2 regions of the Affinirhizobium capsici genome follow, and region 1 is predicted to be linked to the other one. Evidence: predicted binding sites of a transcription regulator. Region 1 holds the regulator's gene; the other holds the start of a gene.
What was found. The regulator PhoB, encoded in region 1, activates phosphate uptake and scavenging genes when phosphate is short. The targets are predictions, from matches to a motif close to TGTCATNNANCTGTCAT.
Positions count from the first base shown of each region.

Region 2: a site for PhoB is predicted at 2,667-2,683, ahead of ugpB (sn-glycerol-3-phosphate ABC transporter substrate-binding protein UgpB). Genes of this name have one in related genera too.

Region 1 covers NZ_CDRNXD010000004.1:2,259,155-2,274,544, reverse strand. Annotated here, with positions in the region: gene AC0JZ1_RS14265 (adenylate/guanylate cyclase domain-containing protein) at 1-251, opposite strand, end outside; gene AC0JZ1_RS14260 (MBL fold metallo-hydrolase) at 399-1,217, opposite strand; tRNA gene AC0JZ1_RS14255 (tRNA-Thr) at 1,449-1,524, opposite strand; gene AC0JZ1_RS14250 (hypothetical protein) at 1,747-2,973, shown strand; gene ppk2 (polyphosphate kinase 2) at 2,977-3,858, opposite strand; gene phoR (phosphate regulon sensor histidine kinase PhoR) at 4,012-5,277, shown strand; gene AC0JZ1_RS14235 (substrate-binding domain-containing protein) at 5,476-6,510, shown strand; gene pstC (phosphate ABC transporter permease subunit PstC) at 6,700-8,184, shown strand; gene pstA (phosphate ABC transporter permease PstA) at 8,181-9,500, shown strand; gene pstB (phosphate ABC transporter ATP-binding protein PstB) at 9,517-10,332, shown strand; gene phoU (phosphate signaling complex protein PhoU) at 10,386-11,096, shown strand; gene phoB (phosphate regulon transcriptional regulator PhoB) at 11,124-11,807, shown strand; gene AC0JZ1_RS14205 (GcrA family cell cycle regulator) at 11,936-12,490, opposite strand; gene AC0JZ1_RS14200 (acetylornithine transaminase) at 12,911-14,107, shown strand; gene argF (ornithine carbamoyltransferase) at 14,183-15,100, shown strand.
Region 2 covers NZ_CDRNXD010000004.1:2,406,537-2,421,926, forward strand. Annotated here, with positions in the region: gene ugpE (sn-glycerol-3-phosphate ABC transporter permease UgpE) at 1-284, opposite strand, end outside; gene ugpA (sn-glycerol-3-phosphate ABC transporter permease UgpA) at 294-1,178, opposite strand; gene ugpB (sn-glycerol-3-phosphate ABC transporter substrate-binding protein UgpB) at 1,280-2,602, opposite strand; gene AC0JZ1_RS14920 (YraN family protein) at 2,726-3,088, opposite strand; gene rsmI (16S rRNA (cytidine(1402)-2'-O)-methyltransferase) at 3,078-3,992, opposite strand; gene AC0JZ1_RS14930 (S9 family peptidase) at 4,081-6,015, opposite strand; gene dnaN (DNA polymerase III subunit beta) at 6,350-7,468, shown strand; gene pmtA (phospholipid N-methyltransferase PmtA) at 7,585-8,178, shown strand; gene pyrF (orotidine-5'-phosphate decarboxylase) at 8,280-8,978, shown strand; gene AC0JZ1_RS14950 (DUF1330 domain-containing protein) at 9,026-9,313, shown strand; gene AC0JZ1_RS14955 (complex I NDUFA9 subunit family protein) at 9,449-10,429, shown strand; gene AC0JZ1_RS14960 (undecaprenyl-diphosphate phosphatase) at 10,962-11,768, opposite strand; gene AC0JZ1_RS14965 (glutathione S-transferase family protein) at 11,927-12,619, shown strand; gene queG (tRNA epoxyqueuosine(34) reductase QueG) at 12,660-13,787, shown strand; gene AC0JZ1_RS14975 (SDR family oxidoreductase) at 13,788-14,660, shown strand; gene AC0JZ1_RS14980 (septal ring lytic transglycosylase RlpA family protein) at 15,055-15,390, shown strand, end outside.

The DNA.
Region 1 (15,390 bases):
ATATAGAGCGAGCCGAGAACCAGCGTGATATGGGTCAGGAAGGCACCGTAAAGCAGGACGCTTCCGGCAGGGTTGCGCCACATTGGCAGGAACCAGCGACGCGCATAATCCGCCATTTCCACGGAAATGAGACCGAACATATGGTTCATCATATGCATGGTCAGGAAGGAAAAGATAATCAGGCCCGATAGAAGACGTGCGCGGCGCAGGCGGCGCTGTGAGATCAGGTTTTCAAGGACGCCCGCTGCCATTCTATCTCGGCTTTTCTTCAATTCATTTGAGGAATGGCAGTTTTATCGAAGGCTGTAAATCTTTGCGCAGTAGGCCGTATCAATGCTTCGCATCATTCCGTCTCGGCCATGCAGCAACAAATCGTCGGGAATGCGGCGTCATCTGCGTCAGAGCGTGATCACCATGCCGTCACGTGCGGCAACCGTCGCGGCAAAATGTTCCTGAGCCAGTCGCTCCATCAATCCCATCTCATCATCTGTACGGGAAGGAGCATGGTGAAACAGAACGAGCTTCTTCGTGCGGGCCATTGCCGCCAGTTTGACGGCCTGTTCCCAGCTTGAGTGACCGAAACCACGGTAACGCTCCATTTCCGATTCGGTAAAAGCCGAATCATAGATGGCAATATCCGCATCCTTCATCATCTCCAGCGCCACGGGATCGATGCTGTCTGGATTATGTTCCAGGTCGAACACGAGCGCGACGGATTTGCCACCCCATTCCACGCGGTAGCCGATACAGCCTCCCGGATGGTTCAGCGAAAAGGTGCGCAGCGTAATGCCGGGGCGAGGGGTCAGCACATCGCCCGCCTTAAAATCCCGAAAGTTCAGCGATGCCTTGCAGATATCGAGCTTGACGGGAAAAAACGGTGGGCTGACAAACTGGTGCAGCATTTCGGAGGTCGTCATCGTGCCATGCAGATGGCCGGACCACATGGTAACCGCAATGCTGGGATTGTACATCGGCTTGAAGAAAGGCAGCCCGATAATGTGATCGTAGTGGCTGTGCGTGAAGAAAAGATCGACCTGTTCCGTCCCATCCGACAGCATATCCAGCCCTGCTTCGCGAATGCCTGAGCCCGCGTCGAAGAGAAGCCTGTCCTCTCCGCAGCGTACTTCAACGCAAGGGGTGTTGCCGCCATACTTTACAAATTCGGGTCCGGACACCGGAACGCTGCCGCGCGAACCCCAGAACTTTACCTGAAACACGTCTTCCTTCTTCGGTTTCCCGCTCAATCCCCGCCGTTGTTTTACACATTCGGAGGAATTCCTGAATTTTCACTTAGCCAAAGCCCTTTTGCGCGAGATTGCAAGTGCTTGACTGGCATTTTGCTCAAATATGGCGGGAATTTGCAGTCGCGGCCTCTCAAGGTTGCAAGGATCGAGTGAGATCAAGCGCGCTTGCTGGAACGGGAGGTTCTGTGAGGTAAGGTTGCTGAATGGTGCCGCTTACGTGACTCGAACACGTGACCCCGTCATTACGAATGACGTGCTCTACCAACTGAGCTAAAGCGGCCCGGCGAGCCAGTCGCTCGCGGTGTGAGGGGCCAAATACATGGAATGGGGGGCGATTTCAAGCGGGTAAATCCACTCTTTTTTCATGGGCGAGGTGACCCTGCCATCAAGCCGCCTTGCCTGGGGATAAAAACTCAGTGGCTTGCAGTGCTTGCAGTTCCCGCGGCAAGAGGTTACCGGAAGATGAACGAATACACGCGCAATCAATCAAGAAGGATATTTCGTGAGCGGTTTGGAAACGGCAATTAGGAACGCGCTGGAGCGTTCTGACCGCGCTGACCCGAATGTGCGCGCACGGATTTATCATTCCGCCCGGCAGGCGCTGCAGGCCGGATTGCAAAAGCAGCAGATCACCGATCTTCAGATCATCAACGCGCAAGAGACGCGTCTGGAAGAGGTCATCCTTCAGATCGAGAGCGAGGAAACCGCTCACGCTACGGCAGATGAGCCGGAACTTTCGGTCGAGCCGGATCTCAATCTCGCTCCCGGTGCTGTAAGCCCTGCTGCGCATGCAAGCGGGCCTTCCTTGGGCGGGCAGACCCGTGAAACGCCTTCGAGCGAAAGCCATCAGGGCGATCTGGGCGGTGTCCGACCGGAATCAAGGACTGAGTCAAGAACTGAACAAGCGCATGAGCCGATGCGGGCGGAACCCCATGCGGATCGGCTCGTGCCATCGCCCCAGCGCAGCGTGCCGCAGAAGCGCCGTCGCGGCCTGTTTTCGCGTAAGGAAAAATCCGCAAAAGCGGAGGCAAAGGCCGATATCGCGCCGCAGGTGCCGGGTGAGAAGCGCAAGCGCCGCAAGCGCGGCCTCATCTCGCGCCTCTTCATCTATCTTATCTTCTTCACCTTCATTGGTGTCGGCCTGTGGTGGGCTTATACGGCGGGCGTATTCATGTCCTATGCCGAGCGGGACAAGAGCGTGCCCAATCCTCCTGCCTCCGTGCAGGAAGAGGATTTCACCGGTGCGCCGACAACCGCGCTTGATCCCAGCCAGGGTTTCTCCTCTGAGTGGCTGGAGATTTTCGGTCACAATACTAAAGCCCGCGTTTCTCCTGGTCCACAGGCCAGCGCCGACACGGTTGAAATGGCCGATGGTCCGGCTTTGCGCATTACCTCCGCTACCGCTGATACGGCTGGCGATGTCGCCATCGAAGTTCCGTCAGAGGTTCTGCGTCAATTGGCGGGCAAGACTTCGACGATTGCCGTGACCCTTCAGGCGGCGGGCGACAAGTCGGTGCAGCTTGCCATTCGCTGTGATTTCTCAAGCCTCGGCGATTGCTCGCGCCATCGCGTGACAGCCACGCAGGAGCGGTCGGATACACTGTTCCGCGTCACTTTTGACAAAACGCTGGCCCCCACCCAGCCGGGCCGCATTTTCATCAATAGCGACATACTGGGTGGCAAGCAGCCGGTTATTCTCTTCTCCATCCGCGCCCTGGCAGGCCAGTAAGCTCTATTTCAGCGCATCGGGGCCGAAGCCAAGTATCTTGTCGTCGATCTCGCCAATCGCCTTCTTGTCCTTGCCTTCATAATCGATGGTGTGGAGAATGTGGCGAATGATATTGAGGCGCGCGCGCCGCTTGTCATTGGCGCGTACGATAGTCCAGGGCGCAAATGTGGTGTGGGTCTTTTCCACCATCAGATCGCGCATCTGGGTGTAATCTTTCCACTTGGTCAGCGCGGCGACGTCCATGGATGACAGTTTCCAGATCTTCACCGGATCGTGGCGGCGGTCATGGAAACGTTTGAGCTGCATTTCCCGGCCAATATTCAGCCAGAATTTGAAAAAGTGGATGCCTTCATCCACAATCAGCTGCTCAAAGCTTGGTGTCACCTTGAGGAAGTGCTTGTGTTCCTGGGGCGAGCAAAAGCCCATCACGGGCTCCACGCCAGCACGATTGTACCAGGAGCGGTCGAAGAGAACCATTTCACCCTTGCTGGGGAAGTGCGTCACGTAGCGCTGAAAATACCATTGCCCCGCCTCTGTCTCCGTCGGTTTGGTCAGGGCCACCACTCGGGCATAGCGGGGGTTGAGGGCGCCGTGAATGGCAAAAATCGAGCCGCCCTTGCCCGCCGCGTCGCGTCCCTCGAAGAGGGCCAGAATCCGTTGTCCTGTCTGGCGCATGGAAAGCTGTGCCTTGACGAGCTCGATCTGCAAGGCTTCCAGTTCCGCCTCGTATTGCTCGCTTTTCATTTTCTTCTTGTAGGGAAAACCGCCGGAGGTGAGGGCAGTATCGTCAACCCAGTCAGGCAGCTTCGGGTTGTCGATATCGAAAACCCGCAATGTGCCGCCGATATCGAGTTCAACGGCGCGGCTTTCGCCGGAATCAGTCATGTGTAACCTCCGCTTCATGTCATCCTGTAAAGAAGTCTGGGCAAGTGGCAGAAGTTTGCAAGTGGTCCGCATTTTTTTCCCTGCGTCCACAGGCGCACGCTGTATAGCTGTCATGCTGGCAGGTTATCTCCCCCGCAGGTTGGGGAGGTGCGCATGGTGGATGCGAGGTTAGAGATGATGCCTGAAAATCGGGTGGAGACGCTGGGCAAGCGGCTGAAGCAGGCATGGCTGGTGCTGGTCGCTGCAACCCTGTTGGCAGGCTTGGCACTTCTTGCGCAATCTCCGGCCTATCTGGTCGCTCTCGGCTGGCTTCTCCTTGTTCTATCCGTCCTCACTCTGCCAGCCTCCAAACCAGTGGAGCAGGCAGAACCTCAGGCTGTCGTTACCGAAGTGAAGCCCGTCGATACATTGAAGATCACGGGCGCTGCCCTTGCAGCCATCGATATGCCGGTCATCGTCCTTGGCTCAGACGGCACGATCCTGGAAACCAATCCCGCTGCGCAAAAGGCCTTTGGCGATCTGATGCGCGGCCAGCATTTGTCGGCCCGGCTGCGGTCTCCTGGCATTCTCGACATGGTGCGCGATACCATGCAGACCGGCCAACCAAACCAGATCGAACATTCTGAGCGTCTGCCTTCGGAACGGGTCTATGTGGCACGCATCAAGCCCATCCCGGCCATGGAGGGGGAACAGCGGCTTTTTGCTCTGTCCTTCCGCGATATTTCCGATCTGCGCAGCATGGATCGCATGCGCTCGGATTTCGTGGCCAATGCCAGCCACGAGCTTCGAACGCCGCTTGCCTCCCTGCGCGGTTTCATTGAAACGCTTTTAGGGCCGGCAAAGGCTGATACCGCAGCGCATGAGCGCTTCCTCGGCATCATGCTCGATCAGGCCACCCGCATGAGCCGCCTGGTGGATGACCTCCTGTCCCTCTCGCGACTGGAACTGAAGTCACACATCGCACCGGACCAGCAGGTTGATCTTGTTCCGCTGATTGGCCATGTGCGGGATTCCCTCAGTCCCCTGGCAGATGATCTGGGCGTCGACATCATCATGCATCTGCCGCAAGAAAAGGTGGAGGTCACGGGTGACCGGGATGAGCTGATCCAGGTCATCGAGAACCTGATCGAAAATGCCTGCAAATATGGGCAGGAGGGCAAGATCGTGGATGTTCATCTGGGACGGGATGAAACAGGCACGGTGGAATTCAGCGTGATGGATCGTGGCCCCGGCATCCCGGCAGAGCATGTTCCGCGTATAACGGAACGGTTTTACCGCGTCAGCGTGGCCGATAGCCGGTCCAAAAAAGGCACCGGCTTGGGTCTTGCCATCGTCAAGCACATCCTCACGCGCCACCGCGCACGTTTGGTCGTGAAATCTGAATTGGGCAAGGGTACAACCTTCACCGTTCGTTTTTGACAAAAATTGCTTTTGCCATTCTGTTGCATTGAAAAATAGATTATATCTTTCAATATTTTAGCCTGTCATAAATGTTTCATCCAACTGACATAAAACGGTGGTGCTCCGGCGGCTAAGAGTGGCGCGCCGAAGTGCTGGCACCACAAGAGATGGTCAGCGAAAGGCAGCGTCCACACCAGCCCATCACGGGAGAATTAAATGACCGTCCTGAAACTTTCCGCAGCTGCTCTGGTTGCATCTGTCGTTTTCGCCGGTGCCGCCTCTGCGCGCGACCAGATCCAGATCGCCGGTTCCTCCACCGTTCTTCCATACGCAAAGATCGTCGCTGAAACGTTTGGCGAAACCTTCCCGAACTTCAAGACGCCTGTTGTTGAGTCCGGCGGTTCCGGCGCTGGCCTGAAGGAATTCTGCAAGGGCGTTGGCGAAGCAACCATCGACATTGCAAACGCTTCGCGCCCGATCAACAAGAGCGAAATTGAAGCCTGCAAGGCTGCTGGCGTTACTGAAATCCAGGAAATCCGCATCGGTTACGATGGCATCGTTTTCGCAACGGATTCCAGCAACGGCGAAATGAAGCTTGAGCCTAAGGACATGTACAAAGCACTCGCTGCCGAAGTCGTGGTTGATGGCAAGCTCGTTGCCAACCCTTACAAGAACTGGTCCGATATCAACCCGACCCTGCCAAAGGGTCCGATTGCCGCTTACATTCCTGGCTCCAAGCACGGCACGCGCGAAGTCTTCGAAGAGAAGATCATGTCGGAAGGCTGCAAGCAGGCCGGTGCCGCTGAAGTCATCAAGGCTTCCATCACCGATGCCAAGCAGGCTGCTGCCAAGTGCGTAGCAATCCGCAAGGATGGCGTGGCTGTCGATATCGACGGCGATTACACCGAAACGCTGGCGCGTATCGCTGCCAACAAGACCGGCGTTGGCGTCTTCGGTCTCGCCTTCTACGAAAACAACATGGACAAGCTGAAGGTCGCAACGGTTGATGGCATCGTTCCGTCCACGGAAACCATCTCCACCGGCAAGTACCCGGTTTCCCGCCCCCTGTTCTTCTACGTCAAGAAGGCACATCTCGGCGTTATCCCAGGCCTGAAGGAATATGTTGAGTTCTTCACGTCTGACGCCATGGTTGGCCCGGATTCTCCGCTGGCAGAATACGGCCTGGTTGCCGCTCCAGACAACCAGCGTGAGCAGGTCCGCAAGGACTTTGCAGCTGGCAAGACCATGTAATGCAAAGTGGAGCCGGCGATCAGATCGCCGGCTTCATTCCTTCACGGGCTTTTTGTCTGTCGCGCGCAACAGATGTGCCGCTGCTGCGACAGGCTCAGTATCCTGTTAACCGGAATTCTGTACGGCCTCTTTCAAGAGGTGCTCGATGCGGATGAAAATCCCATTGCCAAGCCCAAGCCGGGGGATTTTATGACAACTTCCATGCTCCTGTTCATCACGCTCGGCATAGCGCTGATCGGTTATCTGGCCGGCAGTCGCCGCGCGTCAGCTCTTGCGGGCGGTCGCTCGTCTACCATGCATTCACGTCCGGGCTATTACGGCATGTTCGTTGCCGTCTGGTCCGCGCTGCCCGCACTGCTTTTGCTGGGCGTCTGGCTGGTTGCGGCGCCTGCCGTCATCAATTCCACCATCCGTGGCGAATTCCCGGCAGATGTGCAGGCACAGTCGCCAGCAACGCAAGGTCTCGCTTTCGGCATGATCGAAGGCATTGCCCGCGGCATGCTCGCCCTTTCGCCGGACGAGCGGGAGCAGGCAGAGCGTAACCCGGCAGATTTGCGCCCGCTGATGGGTTCGCGCGGTGTTGCCATCGCAGGCGATCCCGAACCCTATATGGTCAAGGCCGCCAATGACCTGAACAGCATGAATGCCACCAGCACTCTGCTGCGCAACGGACTTGTCATTCTGGTCGCACTTGCTGGCGCCTTGCTCGCCTATCGCCTCATCGCTCCTCGCTTCCGCGCACGCAACAAGGTCGAGTCCGTTATTCTCGCCAGCCTGGTCGTTGCGTCTTCCATCGCGATCCTGACCACCGTTGGCATCATCGCTTCGATGTTGACCGAGGCCACCCACTTCTTCGGTCGTGTTCCCGCCCATGAATTCTTCTTCGGCACCGTTTGGGACCCGCGCTTTGCTGCCGCCGGTGCAACGGCTTCCGAAGGCCAGTTCGGTCTCATTCCTCTTCTCCTCGGCACGCTTTACATCGGCTTCGTCGCCATGCTGTTTGCCGTGCCCATCGGCCTCTTCGCCGCCATCTACATGTCGGAATACGCCTCTCCCAAGGTGCGCTCCGTCACCAAGCCGCTTCTGGAAGTTCTGGCCGGTATTCCAACCATTGTTTACGGCTTCTTCGCGCTCACAACGGTCGGCCCATTCCTTCGCGACATCTCCTCGCAGATCAATGGTCTGGTGACGGGCGATTATGCCAGCTTTATCCAGGCACAAAGCGTCATCACCGCTGGCTTCGTCATGGGCATCATGCTGATCCCTTATGTGTCGTCGCTGTCAGATGATATCATCACTGCCGTGCCGCGTGCGCTGCGTGATGGTTCGCTGGGTCTTGGGGCCACGCGGTCTGAAACCATCAAGCGTGTGGTCCTGCCTGCTGCTCTGCCGGGTATTGTCGGCGCGATCCTGATGACCGCGTCGCGCGCCATCGGCGAAACCATGATCGTGGTTCTGGCCGCCGGTGTGGCCGCCCGCATTCAGCTCAACCCGTTCGAGCCGATGACCACCGTGACCGTCAAGATCGTCAGCCAGTTGACGGGTGATCTTGAATTTACCTCTCCACAGACGCTGGTGGCTTTCGCCCTGGGTATCACCCTGTTCGTCATCACGCTTTGCCTTAACATCTATGCGCTGTTCATTGTGCGCAAATACCGGGAGCAGTACGAATGAGCCAGGTCGTCACCCCCTCGGCCGTCGCTGCGGGTGCCCGCGCCCCGCGCCGCGATATTGGTATCAAGAAGCGCTATGCTGCTGAGCGTCGTTTTCGCGCCTATGGTATTGCAGCACTTGCCTTCGGCCTGATCTTTCTCTTCGTGTTGCTGTGGTCCGTGGTCTCGAAGGGCTATACTGCCTTTCAGCAAACCATGATCACGCTGCCCATCGAATTCTCGCAGCAGGTCATCGATCCGCAAAACCAGCGGGAAAAAAATGCGCAATTGTTGATGACGGCGAACTATCCTGTGCTGGCACGCAATGCGCTGGCCAAGGCTCTGGGCGTTGCTTCGACCGATCGCACCAAGCTGCGCGAAGTGGGTCAGATGCTCTCTGATAGTGCACGTACGCAGTTGCGGGATATGGTCGTTGCCAATCCTTCCATCATCGGCACGACGCAGAATGTAACGCTGCTTGCATCCGGCGATCTCGATTCCGCCTTCAAGGGGCAGATCAATCTGTCCGTGCCGCAAGAAAACCGCAAGGTTTCCGATCAGCAGGTGGGCTGGATGAAGCAGCTGGCGGAAGCCGGTTCATTGGCCAAGCATTTCAACACGGGCATCTTTTTCAACGGCGCTTCCAGCCGTCCTGAGGCTGCCGGGGTCGGCGTCGCCCTGATCGGCTCCTTCTACATGATGCTGATCGTGCTGGTGCTGTCGCTGCCCATCGGTGTTGCGGCCTCCATCTATCTGGAAGAATTTGCGCCGAAGAACCGCTTTACCGATCTGATCGAGGTCAACATCAACAACCTCGCAGCCGTTCCCTCCATCGTTTACGGTCTCTTGGGACTTGCGGTCTTCATCAACTTCATGGGCCTGCCGCGTTCGGCATCGCTCGTTGGCGGCTTCGTGCTCACCCTGATGACGCTGCCCACCATCATCATCGCCACACGCGCCGCCTTGAAGGCCGTGCCGCCGTCTATTCGCTCGGCAGCCCTTGGTCTTGGCGCTTCGAAGATGCAGACCATCTTCCACCATGTCCTGCCGCTCGCCATGCCGGGCATTCTGACTGGCACGATCATTGGTCTCGCGCACGCCCTGGGTGAGACCGCACCTCTGCTTCTCATTGGCATGGTTGCCTTCGTTGCAAATTACCCAACCACTCCGATGGACCCATCCACGGCCCTGCCGGTACAAATCTACATGTGGGCAAACGAGGCGGAACGTGCCTTCGTAGAGCGCACCTCGGGAGCGATCATCATCCTGCTCCTGTTCCTTATTGTCATGAATGTCGGCGCAATCCTCTTGCGGCGCCGCTTCGAAAGACGTTGGTAGTCAAGGAGACAGATCCATGAACATGATGTCCGAAGCAGCAGTAGAAAAGGCGCTGGATCAGAAAATGAATGACGTTTCCTACAAGATGATCGGCAAGGACGTGTCGGTCTATTACGGCGAAAAGCGCGCGCTGTTCGATGTGAACCTCAACGTCCGCCAGAACACCGTGACGGCATTGATCGGCCCCTCCGGCTGCGGCAAGTCCACGTTCCTGCGCACGCTGAACCGCATGAACGATACGATTGAAAACTGCCGCGTCACCGGCCGTATCACGCTCGATAGCGACGATATCTACGATCCTGCCATCGATGTCGTGGAGCTTCGCGCCCGCGTCGGCATGGTGTTCCAGAAGCCAAACCCGTTCCCGAAGTCGATCTATGAAAACATCGCCTATGGCCCGCGCATCCACGGCCTTGCCCGCAACAAGGCGGATATGGACCAGATCGTGGAAGCCAGCCTGCAACGGGCTGGCCTCTGGAACGAAGTGAAGGATCGCCTGCAGGAATCCGGCACCGGTCTGTCCGGCGGTCAGCAGCAGCGCCTTTGCATTGCCCGCGCCGTGGCCGTTTCGCCGGAAGTCATCCTCATGGACGAGCCATGCTCGGCGCTGGACCCGATTGCCACGGCCAAGGTGGAAGAACTGATCCACGAACTGCGCTCCAACTACACCATCGTCATCGTCACCCACTCCATGCAGCAGGCGGCGCGTGTTTCGCAGCGCACGGCCATGTTCCATCTGGGGCAGCTGGTGGAAGAGAACGATACCGACAAGATGTTCACCAACCCGGACGATCAGCGCACGCAGGATTACATCATGGGCCGCTTCGGCTGACCCTTTGAGACCATCCTGACCGCATCGAAAACGCCAGATCCGAGGAAAAATTCATGTCATCGCATATTACATCGGCCTTTGATGAAGAGCTAAAATACCTGAACCGCCGCATTTCCGAGATGGGCGGCCTTGCCGAGCAGATGTGCGCGGATGCCGTGCGTGCGCTGGTCAATGCCGATGGCGCCCTGGCGCAAAAGGTCATCTCCGACGATGTGATCCTCGATACAGCCGAGCGCGAAATCCAGGAAAAGGCCATCGTGACGATTGCCAAGCGTCAGCCCATGGCGTCCGATCTGCGTGAAATCATCGGCACGCTGCGTATCGCCGCCGATCTGGAGCGTGTGGGCGATCTTGGCAAGAATAATGCCAAGCGCGTGATGGCGGTGCAGGGAACCGGCGTGCCGCGCAAGCTGGCGCGTGGTCTCGAACATCTTTCCGAACTGGCGCTCGTCCAGCTGAAGGAAGTGCTGGATGTCTTCGCCAATCGCTCGGCGCAAAAGGCGGAAGCCATTCGCCTGCGCGATGAAGAGATCGACGCCATGTATACCTCGCTGTTTCGCGAGCTTCTGACCTACATGATGGAAGATCCACGCAACATCACCACCTGCACGCATCTCCTGTTTTGCGCCAAGAACATCGAGCGCATCGGCGATCACGCGACCAACATTGCGGAAACCATCTACTTCATCGCAACGGGTGCGCCGCCGCAGGGCGAGCGTCCGAAGGACGACAGCTCCAACACGCTCGGCGCTGTGACCGAATAAGCCTGACAGGCCGGAGTACTTAAAGCCATGCTGCCCAAAATCGCTGTTGTCGAGGACGAAGAGGCGCTGAGCGTTCTTCTTCGTTATAACCTCGAGGCCGAAGGCTACGAGGTTGAAACCATCCTTCGTGGTGACGAGGCGGAAATCCGTCTGCAGGAGCGTGTTCCCGATCTCCTGATCCTGGATTGGATGCTGCCCGGCGTCTCCGGCATCGAACTCTGCCGCCGTCTGCGTATGAGGCCAGAGACGGAGCGCCTGCCCATCATCATGCTGACGGCGCGCGGCGAGGAGAATGAGCGGGTGCGCGGCCTTGCCACCGGCGCAGACGATTATGTGGTGAAGCCTTTCTCGACACCGGAGCTGATGGCCCGCGTCAAGGCCATGCTGCGCCGGGCCAAGCCCGAGGTCCTCTCCAGCGTTCTGCGCTGCGGCGATATCGAGCTTGATCGCGAGACCCATCGCGTCCATCGCAAGAGCCGCGAAGTGCGCCTCGGGCCCACCGAATTCCGTCTGCTGGAATTCCTGATGGCGTCACCGGGCCGCGTCTTCTCCCGCTCGCAGCTGCTGGATGGTGTCTGGGGCCACGATATCTACGTGGATGAACGCACGGTCGATGTGCATGTCGGGCGTCTGCGCAAGGCGCTCAACTTCTCCAATATGCAGGATGTCATCCGCACCGTGCGCGGCGCGGGCTATTCCATGGAATCGTGAAGTTTAGGTTCCTGCAAGATAAGCCCGGTCCCGAAGGTGCCGGGTTTTTCTTTGGCCACGTTATGGCAGGCACAAAAAAAGCGGGCACATGTCCCGCTTTTTTAAGTTCTTGTCTTTTCGGCTGGCTCTCAGCCGCGAGCAACCGCATTGGCGGCTCTGCGACGCTCGGTCACCGGCTGGTAAGCCATGCGGGCGTGATACTTGCAGTAGGGCGAACCGTCGCAAGCTTCTGCGCCGCAGAAGTGGAAATCGTCCTTCAGCGGGTCGCCAACTGGCCACTTGCAGGTGCGCTCGGTCAGCTCTGTCAGGGTCAGCCGGCGCGCCATCGGCACAACTGCATTGCTGACCGTTTCCAGAATCCGGGGCTCGGAGGCCGATGCCTCTACTTCATCCTGCATGGCTGAAAAATCTGCAGGGCGAGGCTGGTTGCGAACAGGTGCCGGAGATTGCGGGCGGGCAGCAAAGGTTGCCGGGCGCTGAACAGGGGCCGCAGGGCGCTTCGGTGCGCGGGTCGGCGTTGCCGTTCCGCCAGCCTTCACGCGGCCTGGAAGGTTCAGGCGATGGACTTTGCCAATCACCGCATTGCGGCTCACACCGCCCAGTTGTGCAGCGATCTGGCTGGCGCTCAAGCCCTCAGCCCATAGCCGCTTTAACTTCTCGACACGTTCGTCTGTCCAGTTCATGCAGTCTCTCCGCCTTGAGCACGCATTAAAAGACAGAATCACTCACCGCTACGACAAATAATTTTTGTCGCATGTACTATATCTATACTTTCGGTGACTAGTTCCGCCGCATGCAGTCTAGTAATTGATGATTAACCTAATAGGCGGTGGACTCGGTGGCAAGAGTCGGCGGAATCGCAGCGAATCGATTTCCGGGTTTTCCCCAACTTGCTTGACAACAGAGTCATTTTTGCCACAGCGATTTCAACCGTGAGTCTTGTCTGTGCAGGAAGGCTGAAATGCCTTGCGATCCAAGCGATTTGTTGACACGCGCGAATGAAATGCTGATAGTGCCGACGCCGTCCATTGGGGCGGCATTTTAATTTTTCGCGGCATGTGCCGCCCATCGTTTGAGATAACTGCCCAAGGAGTGATGTCGCCATGGCTGAAGCCGCACTTTTCGACACGTTTGCAAGGGCTCCGCTGCGTTTCGTGCGCGGTGAGGGCGTCTGGCTCGTGACGGAATCTGGCGAGCGATATCTGGATTTCGGTGCGGGCGTTGCGGTCACTTCCTGCGGTCATGCGCATCCGCATCTCGTTGCCACGCTGAAGGATCAGGCGGAGAAGGTCTGGCACCTGTCGAACCTCTACGAGATCCCGGATCAGGAGCGTCTGGCGCGCCGCCTCGCAGAGGCCACCTTCGCGGATAAGGTGTTCTTCACCAATTCGGGTGCGGAAGCGCTGGAATGCGCCATCAAAACAGCGCGGCGCTACCATTATTCCAAGGGTCACCCGGAAAAATTCCACATCATCACCTTTGAAGGCGCATTCCATGGCCGCACGATTGCGACCATCGCCGCTGGGGGGCAGGAAAAATATCTGGAAGGCTTCGGACCCAAGGCTCCCGGTTTCGATCAGGTTCCGTTCGGCGATCTGGATGCCCTGAAGGCCGCGATCACAGAGAACACGGCTGCCATCCTCATCGAGCCGATCCAGGGCGAGGGCGGCATCCGCGTCGTGCCGAAGGAATTCCTGAAGGAGCTGCGGGCGCTGTGCGATGCCCATGGCCTGCTCTTGATGTTCGATGAGGTGCAGACGGGCGTTGGCCGTACCGGCAAGTTCTTTGCCTATGAATGGTCGGGCGTCGCGCCGGATATCATGGCGGTCGCCAAGGGTATCGGCGGCGGCTTCCCCTTCGGTGCCTGCCTTGCCACGGCGGAAGCGGCCTCCGGTATGAAGCCCGGCGTGCATGGCACCACCTATGGCGGCAATCCGCTGGCCATGGCCGTGGGCAATGCCGTGCTCGATGTCGTGCTGGGCGAAGGCTTCCAGGAGCATGTGCGCGACGTCGCTCTGGTCTTCCGCCAGGGTCTCGCGGCGCTGAAAGATCGCTTCCCGGATGTAATCGAGGATATCCGCGGCGAAGGCCTCATGCTCGGCATCAAGGCGCGCGTTCCGGCTGGCGAGCTCGCAACAGCCATGCGCGAGGAGCATATTCTCGGTGTTCCGGCTGGCGATAACGTCATCCGTCTGCTGCCGCCGCTGGTGGTCACTGCGGAAGAGGCGCGTGAGGGCCTTGCTCGCATCGAAAAGGCTGCGGAAAAGCTTCAGAACGAACAATTGAAGAAGTCTGCCTGAGCTGGCAGTTTTTGAGCGAAACGGGCCGCCGGATGGCGCCCCAATGGCCTGAGTGGCCTTAATGGATTGTACATCATGGCATCTCCAAAGCATTTTCTCGATTTTTCTGCCGTTTCCTCTGGCGAGCTGCGCACCATTCTGGATGATGCGCGCACCCGCAAGCAGGCCACCAAGGCTGGCACGGCGGATAAGCCGCTGGCAGGCAAGATGCTGGCCATGATTTTTGAGAAGCCCTCCACGCGCACCCGCGTTTCCTTTGATGTCGGCATGCGCCAGCTGGGTGGCGAAACCCTGTTTCTCTCGGGCACGGAAATGCAGCTTGGCCGCGCGGAAACCATTGGCGATACGGCCAAGGTTCTCTCGCGCTATGTGGATGCCATCATGATCCGCACGACGGATCATACGCGGCTGCTGGAACTGGCAGAGCATGCAACGGTGCCGGTCATCAATGGTCTTACGGATGAAACCCATCCCTGCCAGATCATGGCCGATCTCTTGACCTATGAGGAACATCGCGGCCCGGTTGCTGGCAAAACCTTTGCCTGGACGGGCGATGGCAACAATGTGCTGCATTCCTTCGTGGAAGGTGCGGCACGCTTCGGCTACCGCATGAACATGGCCGTGCCGCTCGGTTCCGAGCCGCTGGATAAGTACCTCAACTGGGCGCGCAACAATGGCGGCGACATCATGCTGTGCCATGATGCCGAACGTGCCGTAGACGGTGCGGATATGGTTGTCACCGATACCTGGATCTCGATGAACCAGGAGCATAAGGCCCGTGGCCACAATATCTTCCAGCCATTCCAGGTGAATGAGCAGTTGATGGCCAAGGCAAACAAGGATGCGCTGTTCATGCACTGCCTGCCCGCCCATCGCGGTGAGGAAGTCACGGATGAGGTCATTGATGGCCCGCAGTCGGTTGTCTTCGATGAGGCGGAAAACCGCCTTCATGCGCAGAAGTCTGTCCTGGCCTGGTGCTTTGGCGCAATCTAGAGCATTTCCAGGAAAAGTGGTCTCCGGTTTTCCGTCCGCACATGTGTTTGGCCAAAGCAGAAGCTGATTGTCGGCTTTGCCGTCTGCCTTGATTTTGGCGGGCGGCATTCCCATGTGTCGGTCAACCCAACGCTGCCTCCGTTCCCCGGGGCGCACCTCAACATAAAAATCGTCGGCCTGTTTCCATGCTTACAGCGCCGTGCGCCATAGGTCGCACAAAGGCACGCTGTAACACTTTGCATTTGCTGCATAATGCTTGCCTTGAATCGAGTTCGATTTAAGGAATTATG
Region 2 (15,390 bases), 150 kb from region 1:
ATAACGATTTTGCCAACCGTGATCACAATTGCCATTATCAGCGAATTCAGCGCCATGTGGCTATAGTTCGGCAAACCATTGGCGGCCGAGGCACTCGTTAGAAGCGCGCTGTAATTCTCAATCAGGTGAGACCCCGGCAGAAGCGGCATTCGACTTGTCATCAAAGTCGCAACATCGTGCGTGGAAGCAATGATAGCCACGTAGACGGGCAGCGCCACGACCAGAAAGCCGAGGATCAGGAATGCGTGCGTGAGGATGTTCAGAAAAGGGCGGTTCTCAACCATGATCAATCCTCAATACTGGACGCGGCGTTCGACAAAGCGGAACTGCACGAAGGTCAGCGCCATCACGATCAACATCAGAATGACGGATTGCGCCGAGGAGGAGCCGAGGTTCAGGCCGACATAGCCATCCTGATAGACCTTGTAGACCAGGGTGGTGGTGGACTGCGCCGGGCCACCGACTGTCGTTGCATCCACAATCGGAAACGTATCGAACATGGCGTAGTTCACGTTGATGATGAACAGGAAGAAGGTGGTGGGCGAGAGCAGCGGCAGAGAGATGGTGAAGAAGCGCTTGACCGGGCCGGACCCATCAATTGCGGCCGCTTCCATCAACGCCTGCGGCACGGATTGCAAGCCAGCGAGAAAGAACAGGAAGTTATAGGAAATCTGCTTCCAGGCAGCAGCAATGATGATCAGGATCATCGCATGGGTGCCGTTCAGGTCATGATCCCAATGGATGCCGAACCGCTCAAGGAAGAAGGGCAGGAGGCCAGTGGACGTATTGAACAGGAACCACCATAGAATACCGGCGACGACCGGGGCAACCGCATAGGGCCAGACGAGCAGCGTGGTATAGACCTTGGAGGTTCGTGTGAGCCGATCAACCGCCGCAGCGAATGCCAGCCCCAACAGCATCGAAAGCATCGTCACGCAGACTGCAAAGACAGCGGTTCGGCCAATTGCATCCAGATAATTGGGGTCTTGCAGAAGCTCGGCATAATGGGCAAGGCCGACGAATGACGTCGCCAGACCGAACGGGTCTTCGCGCTCGAAGGACGATTTTACTGCCTGTGCTGCTGGCCAGATGAAGAAGATGAGCGTGATGAAAAGCTGCGGCGCGACCAGAAGGTATGGCAACAGGCGACTGTCAAAGGTTGTGCGTTTAGTATTCATGGCCGTGCTTTCGGCTGGATAGGTCGCTCCCTCAAATCCATGAGGGACAAAGGCAGAAAGGAGCCCGGCAAATGCCGGGCCCCACCGATCAAAGAAGGCAATTAGTTGGAATTGGCCTTTTCGAAATCGCGCAGCAGCTTGTTGCCACGCTCGACGGCGCTATCCAGAGCCTGCTTGGCGTCTTTCTTGCCAGCCAGAAGGGCTTGGAATTCTTCATCGATTACCGTACGCTCCTGCGTATAGTTGCCGAAGCGAATGCCCTTGGAATTGGCCGTTGGGGTGCCACGCATGATCTGCTTGATCGATACGTCAGCACCTGGCGTCTTGTCATAGTAGCCCTGGCTCTTGCCTAGCTCGTAAGCCGCGTTGGTGATTGGCAGGTAACCCGTGTACTGGTGCCAGTCTGCCTGAACTTCCGGCTTGGACAGGTAAGTGAAGAACTTTGCTACGCCCTTGTAGGTCGCCTTATCCTTGCCGTTCAGAACCCAAAGCGTGGCACCGCCAATGATGGAGTTCTTCGGCTCCTTCGTGACATCGTCATAATAAGGCAGCGGAGCAAAGCCCGGCGTGAAGTCCTTGGCGTTATTGATGACAGCTGCACGACCACCTGAAGAGTTCATGGTGATAGCGCATTCCTGTGAGAAGAACATGGTTGCAGCATTATCGCCGCCAACCGGACCGCCATACTTGAAGAGACCTTCATCCTGCCATTTCTTCAGGTTTGCCCAATGCTTTTGCTGAACCGGGCCATTGAAGGTGAACTCGCTCTTTACACCACCAAAGCCGTTTTCCAGCGTGCCATAGGCCTGATCGTGCAGGGCGGAGAGGTTTTCCGTCTGAACCCAGGAAATCCAGGCAGAGGTGAAGCCGCATTTGGCAGCACCGGAGGTAACGATCTTTTTGGAGAATTCCTCGACTTCCTTCCAGGTCTTCGGCGCGACTTCCGGATCAAGGCCGGCCTTCTTGAAGACGTCCTTGTTGTAATACATGATCGGCGTAGAGGAGTTGAAGGGGAAGGACAGGATGTTGCCCTGCGTATCGGAGTAGTAACCCACAACCGGCGCCAGGAAGGACTTCGTATCGAAGGGCTCACCCTCATCCTTCATCAGCTTGTAGACTGGATAGACAGCGCCCTTGGCGGCCATCATAGTGCCGGTGCCGACTTCGAAAACCTGGACGATGGCAGGCTGCTGGTTGGCGCGGAAGGCGGCAATCGCGGCAGTCAGGGTTTCCGGGTAACTACCCTTGTAAACTGGCACAACCTTGTATTCGCTCTGGCTCTCGTTGAACTTGGCGGCAATCTCATCGATTTTCTTGCCAAGCTCGCCGCCCATGGCGTGCCACCAGGTGATTTCGGTTGCAGCGAGTGAGGTGGTGGCCGAAAGGGCAAGCGCCGCTGCGGCGAGGCTGAGCTTCTTGAACATGGGGATCGTCCCTCTTTCCCGTTGTTAGGATGAGGGCTGATTAACGATCTACTGTGACATGTAGGTTACGCATATATGACAGGACTGTAACAAGCCCTCCTAAAATGCACAGCCATGCAAAATTCAGAATGCATCAGTAAAATGCTTGGGAAACCGCCAAGGCAAAACAGCAATAATGTCATATCGTTGTGAGAGGATAGCGGCATCGCTTCTGCGCGAAAGCCAAAGGTCGCTGGCGGCGCGAATGCGTTTCTGGCTGTGAAAGCTTACAGCATCCAGTGCGCCCTGCAATTCTCTGCGCGCCTTCACCTCGACAAAAATAATCAGATTACCCTTACGAGCAATGAGATCGATCTCGCCGCTGCGGGTTTTGTAGCGCAGGTTCATAATGCGATAGCCCTTTGCCACCAGGAAAAGCGCTGCCCAATATTCGGACCATCGCCCTCGCCGTTCCGCCTGTTTGCGGTCGCGGAGCTTAGCCTTCATCGGTGTCCTTCAGCTCGATCAGCCGCTGATAGAGATCCTTGCGCGAAAGGCCCGTTAGCCTCGCCGCTTCTGCTGCTGCCTTGGTGGCAGGCATGGAGAGTGCAAGCTCCCGCAACATGATATCGACATCGACTGCGGCTGGCACATCGTCATAGGCAGGCGGCCCGACCACAAAGACGATCTCGCCCTTCACGGTCGCATTCTCATAAGACGTTGCAAGTTCGCCCAGCGTGCCACGCCGGAATTCCTCAAATGTCTTGGTCAATTCGCGACACACGCAGGCCGCACGGGTTGGGCCTAGAACATCGGCAGCAATGGCCACCGTATCGGCGATGCGATGGGGAGATTCGAAAAAGATGAGGGTTGCCGGGATCTTGGCGAGTTCCGCCAACCTGTCCCGCTTGCCCTTTTCTTTCACCGGCAAAAAGCCTGCAAACAGGAAGGCATCGGATGGCAGGCCAGAACCAACGAGGGCCGCCAGAGGCGCAGAGGCACCGGGGATCGGCACCACCTTGAAGCCGGCCTCGATAGCCAATTGGCCCAGACGATAGCCTGGATCGGACACTAACGGCGTACCGGCATCGGAAACCAGGGCCACGGATTTTCCCGCTTCCAGAGCGGCCAGAAGCTTCGGCCCTGCCTCATTGGCATTGTGTTCATGGTAGGCGTAAGGCCGTGCGGAAATGCCAAAACGGTCCAGGAGAACGCGGGTCACCCGCGTATCCTCGCACGCCAGCACATCTACCCCCGCCAAGGTTTCCAGCGCACGCAGCGTGATATCGCCAAGATTGCCAATTGGTGTCGCCACGAGATAAAGCGCCGGTTCCACAGGCCGCGCCGGAATGGCGACATTGCCCACTCGATAGGTTTTTTCCTCAGCTCGACGCTCTTCCGTCACGATCATCCTTGCTTTCTATTCTTACAGCAACATTCTGGTTGCAGGTTGCACTTCCCGCTTACGGGGGAAGGCGGAGAGAATTTGCAGCTACTCCTCATTGTCCCGTGTCGGCAAGGTCGAAAATCTCACCGCCAACCCGGATTTCGTGGCTGGATTGATCAAGATCATCTCCGAAAGGCTCGAAGTCGCCGCCAAGATGCTGGGCAAAGAAGGCTTCCGCCATGGCAATATAAGAAAGGCGATTGCCGGGCTTATGGAAACCGTGTCCTTCATCGGGATAGACCACATACGTGACTGGAATGCCTTTCGCCTGCATGGCTGCTACAATACTATCGCTTTCCGCAACCTTGCAGCGCACATCATTGGCACCGTGGAAGATCAACATCGGCTTGGCGATCTGATCGACCCTGTGGATCGGCGAACGCTCGGCCAGAAGGGCGCGTCCCTCTTGCGTGCGCGGGTCGCCATAGCTTTGATACATGAACTCGGCAAAACCGGCCCAATAGGGTGGCATAGATTCCAGCAGCGTCTGCAGGTTGCTGATGCCGACGACGGGTACACTGCAGCAGAAAACTTCAGGCGTGAAGGTGGCACCAACAAACGAGGCGTAGCCTCCATAAGAACCGCCGTGGATCGCGATCTTGGCCGAATCTGCAATGCCTTCATGAATCGCCCAATTCACCATGTCGATCAGATCATCGTGCATTTTGGCCGCATGCTGCTTTTCGCTGGCGGCGACAAAGGATTTCCCGAATCCAGTCGAACCTCGGTAATTTACCGATAGCACCGCATAGCCGCGATCCGCCAGCCATTGATGATCGCCGCGATAGCCGTAAAAATCCCGCCCCCACGGGCCGCCATGCACAAACAACACCATGGGCAGCGGCTCTTCAGGTCGCTCACCTTTCACAGAAGCCGGGAGTGTCAGGTAGGAAAGAAGATCCAGACCATCCCGTGATTTAGCTTCGATGGTCCGCATCGGTGCAAGCCGATAGGCATCCAGTTCCGGACGGGCACGAAAGAGTTCGCTCAGCGTCCCGCTATCGCGATCATAAAGAAAGCTGGTCACCGCCTGCTGTGCCGTATGCGCCTCTACGATCCAGCGACGATCATCATCGGACCGGCTGCCAATATCAATTTCGAAACCGGCCAACTTGGCTTGCAAGAGGGCAAGATCTTCTTCCACCGCCGGTGTCAGGCTGACCCATTCCATGCGAGCAGCTGCAATGGAGACTGCCTCCGCATCATGTGTTGTGGGATGCACCATTACCCTGTGAGCATCGAAACGAGGATGCTCTGCAATGATCGATTCTTCGCCACTTTCCATATCCAGCCAAGCGAAAGCGGCAGTCTCACGGCCGACACAGGTCTTCATCAATAAGCGCTTGTTGTCTGAATGGAAGAGGATGGGCCAGGTCAGCCAACCGTCGATATGGGAGACATCCATCCAGTGCCGGACGGTTTCGTTCTCGATCTGCCAAAAGCTTGTTCTTCCATCTGCTGCCGTGGATCGACCATAACGCGGGCGAAAATCCCAATCGAGACCGATGGTGGCAAACCCTTCAGTGTTAAGCCAGAGTAACTCCCGCTCACCCGTCTCGACATCGATGCTGTAAAGATCATGCCAGCGGGCATCGCGGTCATTGAGACCGATAACGAGCTTGCTGGGAAATTTGCGCGACCAGTGCTGAACCTGAGCATTGACGCCCTCAATTGGCGTGAGGTCACGCACATCACCGGATTTCGGATCGACGATGAAAATATGTTCGTTTTCATCTCCATTTTCATCGTTGGCGAACATGATAAAGCGACCATCAGCCGTCCACTCCTGCCACCAGATCGGTCTTCCAGTCTGGCGCGTCAATGGCTGGGCGCTTCCCATATCATGCGTGGGCGCAATCCAGATATTGAGAACGTTATCAACTGGCGAGATCCAGCTTAGCCATTGGCCATTGGGAGAAAGCTGCGCTCCGAAAGCATGGGGGTTGCCGAAAAGAAGTTTGCGGGGAATGAGTGAGCTTTCAACCATGACAATAGCTCCAGAAATTTCTCGAGGCAAAATCAGACTTCAATCAATCGTCGTTCAAATCTTTCACGACACCGCATATCATCAGTGCATGAAAGCGTAAGGCCCGCGCCGGGTACCTATAGAGATCTACGCTTATCCTCTCCTTTGTCATGTGGAAAGCTGTGAACATGTCTTGATCACGATTGAACTCCCCTCAAGAATCAGAGGCCCCTCTTGCCTTTTGCTTCCAAACTCTGCCATTTTGCGCCTCCACATCCGTCCGACCAAATTGACGGACAAGAATAACATGCGGCCCCTTTTCGGGAGCCGGTACGGTCGAAAGCGGTAGCGTCCAATGCGTATTACTCTTGAGCGGTCCAACCTCCTGAAATCGTTGAACCACGTTCACCGTGTCGTGGAGCGGCGCAACACCATTCCGATCCTCTCCAACGTCTTGCTGCGAGCTTCCGGCAACGATCTGGCGCTCAAAGCGACGGACCTTGATCTGGAAATCACCGAGGAACTGCCCGCCATGGTGGAGCAGGCTGGCGCCACCACGGTTCCGGCTCACCTTCTATACGAAATCGTCCGCAAACTGGCGGACGGTTCCGAGGTTCTCCTGGCGGTGAACCCGGATGGCGGCACGATGACAGTGCAGTCTGGCCGTTCGAAGTTCTCGCTGCAATGCCTGCCGGAGTCGGACTTCCCCGACCTTACCGCCGGAAGCTTCACCCATACCTTCAAGATCAAGGCCACCGATCTGAAAATGCTGATCGATCGCACACAGTTTGCGATCTCAACGGAAGAAACCCGTTACTACCTGAACGGCATATTCTTCCACACGATCGAAACCGAGGGCCTGCTCAAGCTGCGCGCCGTGGCAACCGACGGTCACCGCCTTGCCCGTGCAGATATCGAAGCGCCTTCCGGCTCGGAAGGCATGCCCGGCATCATCATTCCTCGCAAGACGGTGGGCGAACTACAAAAGCTGGTGGACGATCCGGAAGCGGTGGTTACCGTGGAAGTGTCGGACGCAAAAATCCGCCTGACCATTGGCGGCATCGTCATGACATCGAAGCTCATCGATGGCACCTTCCCCGATTACCAGCGCGTTATTCCGACCGGAAACGACAAGGAAATGCGCGTCGATTGCCAGAGCTTCACCAAGGCTGTCGATCGTGTTTCGACCATTTCCTCCGAGCGCGGGCGCGCCGTCAAACTGGCAATTTCCGAAGGCCAGTTGCTGCTGACGGTCAACAACCCGGATTCCGGCAGCGCCACGGAAGAGGTTGCTGTTGGCTATGAAAGCGACCCGATGGAAATCGGTTTCAACGCCAAATATCTCCTTGATATTACAGCGCAGCTTTCCGGTGAGGATGCGATCTTCCTGCTGGCTGACGCTGGGTCACCAACGCTCGTTCGAGACACCGCAGGCGATGACGCACTCTACGTGCTAATGCCTATGCGTGTGTAACATCCCTTAGGACCGCTCCGGCGGTCCTTCCTCTTTCTGCCGAATATTTGCGACATTTTTTCTTGATTTTGCGCCATGAGGGCGCGATGACTGAACATATTATGGAGGAGTTGCCGATGGAATTGCGTCTGAAAGAACGGCTTGGCCGGAAGTTCGATGAGGAAATTCGTTTCTTCAAAGGATGGATGGAAGGCCCGAAGCAAGTGGGCGCAATCCTGCCGACCTCAAGTGTCACTGCTCGGCGCATGGCCAGCGTTGTTAATCCGCAATCTGGCCTTCCCGTCTTGGAACTCGGTCCTGGAACCGGCATCATCACCAAGGCAATTCTTGAACGTGGCATCAAGCCGGAAGATCTCGTTTCAATCGAATATTCGACCGATTTCTATCAGCATCTGACCAAGACGTTCGATGGCGTTCATTTCATCAATGGCGACGCCTTCGAACTCGACGACATCCTGGGTGCCTTTAAAGACCGCAAATTCGATGCGGTGATTTCAGCTATCCCCATGCTGAGCTTTCCGATGGAAAAGCGCATCTGGCTGCTGGAAGACCTGCTGGATCGCATGCCGCATGGCCGCCCGGTGATGCAGATCACCTATGGTCCCGTCTCGCCCATCATCGCACGGCCCGATCGATATCGCATCCGGCATTACGATTTCGTGGTGCGCAATCTGCCGCCAGCACAGCTCTGGACTTATACTCGTCCGTAATCCGACACGCATCAAACCCTCTGGCGAACAAAAGCGGGCTTGCAGCATCGTGCCTTCCGTGCGAGTTGCAAGTCCATCAAATTCAGCCGAGGAGAGAGAGTATGAGCGCAGCCGCACGCGAACGCCTGATCGTGGGCCTGGATGTTCCGACCATCGCAGAGGCTGAGGCGCTGGTCGCCAAGCTTTCGGATACTGTCACCTTTTACAAGATCGGCTACCAGCTTGCCTTCATCGGCGGGCTGGAACTGGCGCGGGATCTGTTACGCGATGGCAAATCTGTTTTTCTCGACATGAAACTGCTCGACATCGACAACACCGTTGCCCATGGCGTGGAAAATGTGGCGAGGATGGGCGTCAACATGCTGACCTTGCACGCCTACCCCAAGGCGATGCGTGCTGCTGTAGCCGCTGCCAAGGGTTCCGATCTTTGCCTGCTTGGTGTGACCGTCCTGACCTCCATGGATGATGCAGACCTGAAGGAAGCGGGCTACGACACCGATCCACGTTCACTGGTTCTCAAGCGCGCAGAACAGGCCCGTGCGGCAGGCATGGGCGGGATTGTCTGCTCTGCGGAAGAATCGGCTGCCGTTCGCCAGATCATCGGCTCTGATATGGCGCTGGTCACCCCCGGCATTCGCCCTGCCGGGTCTGAAGCGGGTGACCAGAAACGTGTGGTGACCCCGGGGGATGCCATTCGCAACGGCTCCAGCCATCTGGTGGTTGGTCGCCCCATCGTCAAGGCAGCTGATCCTGTGGCTGCGGCAAAAGCGATTCTCGATGAAATGGCCCTTGCACTTTGAGCATTCTACCCATCTGATTGAGGGAAATGGAATTTTCGGAGGACGACATGCCTAAGGGTTACTGGATTGCACGCGTGGATGTTCGGGATACTGAGCGCTACAAGGACTACGTGGCAGCGGCAAAGCCCGCATTCGAGAAATACGGTGCGAATTTTCTTGCACGCGGCGGCGAGTTCGCACGCCTGGAGGGTACGGCTCGCACCCGCAACGTGGTGATCGAGTTTCCAAGCCTGAAACATGCGGTGGATTGCTATAACTCCCCGGAATATCAGGTGGCAGCCAAGATTCGCCAGGAAGTGGCGGATGCCGAGATGGTGGTAGTCGAGGGTGTTTGACCCTTCTTTCACCTCTACTCCTTAGAGAAAATGAAGCGGAGCGGACGATGAGTGCGCGCCAAGGCTTCACCTGCCCTCCGCTTTCGGCTAGAGACTAAGAAAAAGACGTTCCTCCTTGGCTTTCGGAGCATTCCCATGACCATGTCCAATCTTCCGCCGCTCGTCACCGTGTTCGGGGGCTCGGGCTTTGTCGGCAGGCATGTGGTTCGGACGCTGGCAAAGCGCGGCTATCGTGTTCGCGTTGCTGTACGCCGTCCTGATCTGGCCGGTTTTCTGCGTCCGGCAGGCTATGTCGGCCAAATCCAGCTCGTTCAGGCGAACCTGCGCTACCGCAAGTCGATCGATCAGGCGGTTGCTGGTTCAGATCACGTCGTGAACTGCGTTGGCATCCTGTTTGAAAGCGGCAAGAACTCATTCGATTCCGTGCAGGAATTCGGTGCCAAGGCCGTCGCTGAAGCAGCACGCGCTGCCGGCGCAAGCCTCACCCATATTTCCGCTCTTGGTGCAGATGCGAAGTCGGCATCGTCCTATGCCCACAGCAAGGGTCGCGCTGAAAACGCTATTTTGTCGATCATACCGGAGGCGGTCATACTTCGCCCCTCCATCATTTTCGGCACGGAAGACAATTTCTTCAACAAATTCGCAAATATGGCGCGCACCATGCCGTTCCTGCCGCTCATTGGCGGCGGCAAGACCAAGTTCCAGCCGATCTATGTGGAAGACGTGGCTGAAGCCGTGGCACAAGCGGTGGACGGCAAGGTGAAGAAGGGCCAGATCTATGAACTGGGCGGTCCGGAAGTTCTGACCTTCAAGCAATGTCTTGAGACTGTTCTGCGCGTGACCTATCGCAAGCGTCCGCTGGTATCACTGCCTTTCGGCATTGCATCGATGATCGGCAGCATCGCATCCATGGTTCCGCTCATTACGCCGCCGCTGACTGGCGATCAGGTAACGCTGCTGAAGAACGACAATGTGGTTTCCAAGGAAGCTGAACAGGAAGGACGCACGCTTTCAGCCTTCGGTGTACGTCCAACCCTCGTCGACACCATTCTTCCGAGCTATCTTGTGCAGTATCGCGTGCAGGGCCAGTTCACCAATTCGGGCAAGGCTGCCTGATTGACCACGTTAACTTATTGTTAATTCGACAGGCAGGATGCAAATCCTGCCTGTTTCAGTTTGCGCCTTGTGACCAAAAAGACGCAACGGATAATTGAGTGGCGTTAACCGGCAGTTCAGCAACATCTGCTATTGAATCTTCACCATACGGCCCGTAAACCGGCGCCAGTTAGGTTTGAAAATCGGCCGTGACCCATTCCCCATCCTCCGAAAGGCATTCCCCCATGGGCAAGTCCATCGCACTTTTTTTTGCGTGTGCGGCACTCGTAATTCTGGCAGGCTCCTTCCTCGCACCCGGCACTGTGGCGGCGAACAAGAGCTCGTGCGCCCCGGCCTATGGGGTTGATCCCTGCGCTACCGGTTCGATCCGTCATTAAGCTTCATTTGCGAGCGCCCACACGGGCGCTTTTCAACACTGTAATACGAAGACTGGTGCACTTGCTCCCAAGGAGTGCACCGTCATCGAATTCGTTCTGGAATGCTCTTTATAAAAATGGCCGGTCACGCGACCGGCCATTTCTATTTCAAAGTGTCAGGCTATCAGTCCTGCATAGGCCATGCCCAGAAGGGCGATGCCGAGAATGATACGGTAGATGGCAAATACCGTGAAACGGTTTGTCTGGATGTAGGACAAAAGCCATTTCACCGCGATGAAGGCGACCACCGTTGAGGTGACGAAGGCCACCCCCATGGATGTCCAGTCTTCGCCAGCCAGACCTCCATCCTTCACCGTTTTCAAAAGCTGATAGCCGCTGGCGGCATACATTGTGGGAATGCCGACGAGGAATGCAAACTCGGTAGCGGCGGCACGGTTTCCGGTGCCTGCCAACATGGCGATGAAGATAGTGGAGGCCGAGCGCGAGGTGCCGGGGAAGACGCCGGCGATTACCTGCGCGATACCAACCAGTACGGCGACAAGCCAAGTGATTTCCGTGCTTTGTGGGCGTTTTGCTGCCGCCCATTCCGCGACGATCATCCAGATACCGCCGATGACAAGCGCCCAGGCAATGGGGCTGGCATTTTCCGGCAGTTCGAAGCCCAACTTCTTGACGATGAGGCCGAGGACAGCCGTAATGAGAAAGGCGAGCATCAGCTTTGCGGCATATCTGAAGTTCTTCGGCTCTCGCCAGCCGAGTGCCAAATCCATCAGCCGCCGCCAATAAATGATGGTAACCGCCAGAATCGCGCCTGCCTGGATGACGATGTTGAAGGTATCGGAACGCTGGCCCAGCCATTGCTCTGCGATGATGAGGTGGCCGGTGCTGGAGATCGGAAGGAACTCGGTTATTCCTTCGATAACACCAAGAAGGAAGGCGCTTAGGAGGGAGTGGTCCGCCATTCTTGATCCTTTATTAACGGGGATGGGAACTATATTGAGGGGAAATCAGTAACTTCGAGCTAGCAAATCCGCGTGGCCGCCTTATGTCAGCCACATTCCGGCTTTGGTGATCGCGATCGACTCAGGCTTATAACAGCAATCTTTTTATTCGAGTATCAATGCCAACGCTCTATCATCATCCTATGTCCTCTGCCTCGCGATTCGTGCGGCTGATACTGGCCGAATATGGCTTTCAGACGGACTTCGTCGAAGAACAGACGTGGGAAAAGCGTCGTGAGTTTCTGGCGATCAATCCCGCTGGAACGCTGCCCGTCTATGTGGATGACAGTATGCGGGCGCTTTGCGGTCCCACTGTCCTCTTCGAATTTCTGGATGAAACCCATGGTGTGCTGAAGCGGGACAAGCGGCTGTTTGCCGAAGATCCGTTCCAGCGTGCGGAAATTCGCCGATTGACCGAGTGGTTCCTGCAGAAGATGGAACAGGATGTGACGCGTCCGTTGACCCGCGAGCGCGTCTACAAACTGCAAATGACGCCAGCCCAGGGCGGCGGCGCGCCGGACTCGAAAGTTTTGCGCACGGCCCGCGGCAATATTCGCCAGCACATGAAATACCTCTCCTGGCTTGCCGGCTCTCGCACATGGTTGGCAGGCGACCGCCTTTCCTATGCGGACCTTGCTGCTGCCGCATCCCTCTCCGTGCTCGATTATCTTGGCGAAATCGATTGGCAGGAGACACCGGTTGCCAAGGAGTGGTATCAGAGGCTGAAGTCGCGCCCATCGTTCCGGCCACTCCTGGCGGAACGCATTCGCGGCATTACGCCGGTATCTCATTATGCGGACCTCGATTTCTGACCAGAACCAGGCGCCACAGACGGATCGCCAACAACAGAGGATGGAAGAGCGCCGCCGCAAGCTGAGCGCTTTCATTCGTGAGGAAGCGAAAGCACAAGGTTTCGATCTCTGTCGCATAACCTTGCCCTCCTCCATCCCGCAGGCTCCAGAGCGGCTGGCAACCTTCGTGCAAGCCGGTCGGCACGGCACCATGAACTGGATGGAAGAAACGCTGGAACGTCGAGGCGATCCGCGCACGCTGTGGTCAGAGGTACGCTCCATCGTCATGTTCGGCTTGAATTACGGGCCGGAGGAAGACCCGCGTGCGCTTCAGGCACGAAGGGATCGCGCCGCCATCTCGGTCTATGCTCGCAACCGCGATTATCACGACATCATCAAAGGCAGGCTTAAGGAAATTGCCACGCGCTTCGCGGCCCGGGCCGGAGAAGATGTGAAAGTTTTCGTCGATACGGCTCCGGTCATGGAAAAGCCCTTGGGAGAAGCGGCAGGCCTGGGCTGGCAGGGCAAACACACCAATCTCGTCAGCCGCAGCTTCGGTTCCTGGCTGTTTCTTGGCAGCATGTTCACCACGGCGGAACTGGAGATAGACGCAAGCGAGCGGGATCACTGCGGCTCCTGCCGCGCCTGTCTGGACGCCTGCCCCACGGATGCCTTCCCTGCACCATACCAGATTGATGCCCGACGCTGCATCTCTTACCTCACCATTGAGCATAAAGGACGGATCGAGCCGGAACTTCGTCAGAAGATCGGCAACCGCATTTATGGCTGCGATGATTGTCTTGCCGCCTGTCCCTGGAACAAGTTCGCAGCGCAGGCGTCGGAGATGAAGCTGCAAGCGCGAGAGGATTTGAAGGAACCAAGTATCGCCTCGCTCCTCGCTCTCGATGATACTGGTTTTCGTTCATTGTTCAGCGGCTCACCGGTGAAGCGTATTGGACGCGATCGCTTCGTGCGCAATGTTCTGATTGCCGCAGGCAACAGCGATGATCCATCGCTCATCGAGCGCTGTCGAGAACTGTCGCAGGATAACTCGCCTGTCGTTCGCGCCATGGCGGTCTGGGCGCTTTCGCGTCTTCTGCCGATGGAAGAGTTCAAGGCACTTGCTGAAATCCGTCAACCGGACGATGACGGTGATGTAGAATATGAATGGATGATGGGAGTGCGTTAGATGCGGGTTATGATTTTCGGAGCGGGCTATTCCGGCCAAGCCATTGGCGCTGAATTTCTCTCTGCAGGTGCCAGTGTCGCTGGCACCACCCGAACCGAAGATAAAGCCTCGCAACTGCGCCAAAGTGCCATACGCCCTTTCGTCTTCGATGGCGCTGTGATCTCAGACGCACTGCGGACAGAACTTCAGGAAACGACCCATCTCGTCCAGTCTATCGCGCCCGGCTCTGGAGGTGACCCGGTGTCGATGCTGGCGCAAGACGGTCTTCGGCAACTGATGCCGAAACTTGAATGGTGTGCCTATCTGTCTACCGTTGGCGTCTATGGTGATCATGGCGGCGCATGGGTGAACGAGGAAACGGTTTGCAAACCGGTCTCCGCCCGGTCACGCGAAAGGGTGGCGGCAGAAGATGGCTGGATGAGTGCGGCCAAACGAGATGCGCTGCCACTGGCCATCCTGCGGCTGTCCGGTATTTACGGTCCTGGTCGCAATGGTTTCCTCAATCTCGCGGAGGGCAATGCTCGTCGCCTCGTGAAGCCAGGCCAGGTATTCAATCGCATTCGTGTGGAAGATATTGGCCGGGCCACGCGCTTCCTTGCGGACCGAATGGCGGAGGGCATCTTCAATGTGACCGATCATGAACCCGCTCCGCCACAGGATGTCGTGACTGAAGCGGCGCGTTTGATGGAGATCGAGCCGCCAGCTGAACAGACGTTTGAGACCGCCGAACTCTCGCCCATGGCGCGCTCTTTCTACGGCGAGAATAAACGGGTTTCGAACGAGAAAATCCGCAACCTTGGATTTAGTTTTCTCTATCCAGATTATCGCGTCTCTCTCCTCCAGCTATGGAAAGACGATCGCTGGCGCAAATAAATCTGGCTTGGGGTCCATAGCTGAGCCGCCGCCTCAACAGGCAGGAAATTCCTTCCCAATAGTCCATTGTGATTAGGAAATTTTAACTTTCGTGGCAAAGCGCCACAAAATTTGTCCAAATGGGGCAACTGAATCCCCTCAGCGATATAAATTTTTCTTCACGATTTTCCATCGAATCAACGCTTCTGCGATCATTAGAATGACATTTCTAAAACTCGCTGATTCTGCTTAATTTTTCCCTATCCATAGCGATCGATCATTAGCCGGCTACTAATCACAAATGTTACAGACTGTAACATTGCGTGAACGATGAGCCCACTTTTTCGCCTTTTTTGCCCCTGCCTTAGCCAACCCGCACGCATTCCAGCACTGGGTTCACAGGGGACAACAGGATTTGAAGAACGCTAAACGCTCAACTTTCGCCGCGGTTGCCATCGCATCACTTTCTCTTTTGGGTACCAATGCAGCACATGCTGCGCCAGGTTGTGGTCACGCCTCCTGGTATGCTCTCGGTTCCAAGACGGCATCAGGCGAACGTATGAACGCTGCGAACATGACTGCAGCTCACCGCTCCCTCAGCTTCGGCACGAAGGTGAAGGTTACCAATAAGCGCAATGGCAAGACCGTAGTTGTGCGCATCAATGATCGCGGACCTTTCATCAAGGGGCGGGTTCTCGATCTTTCCAAAGCCGCAGCAAAGAACATCGGCATGGTTGCCTCCGGCACCGCC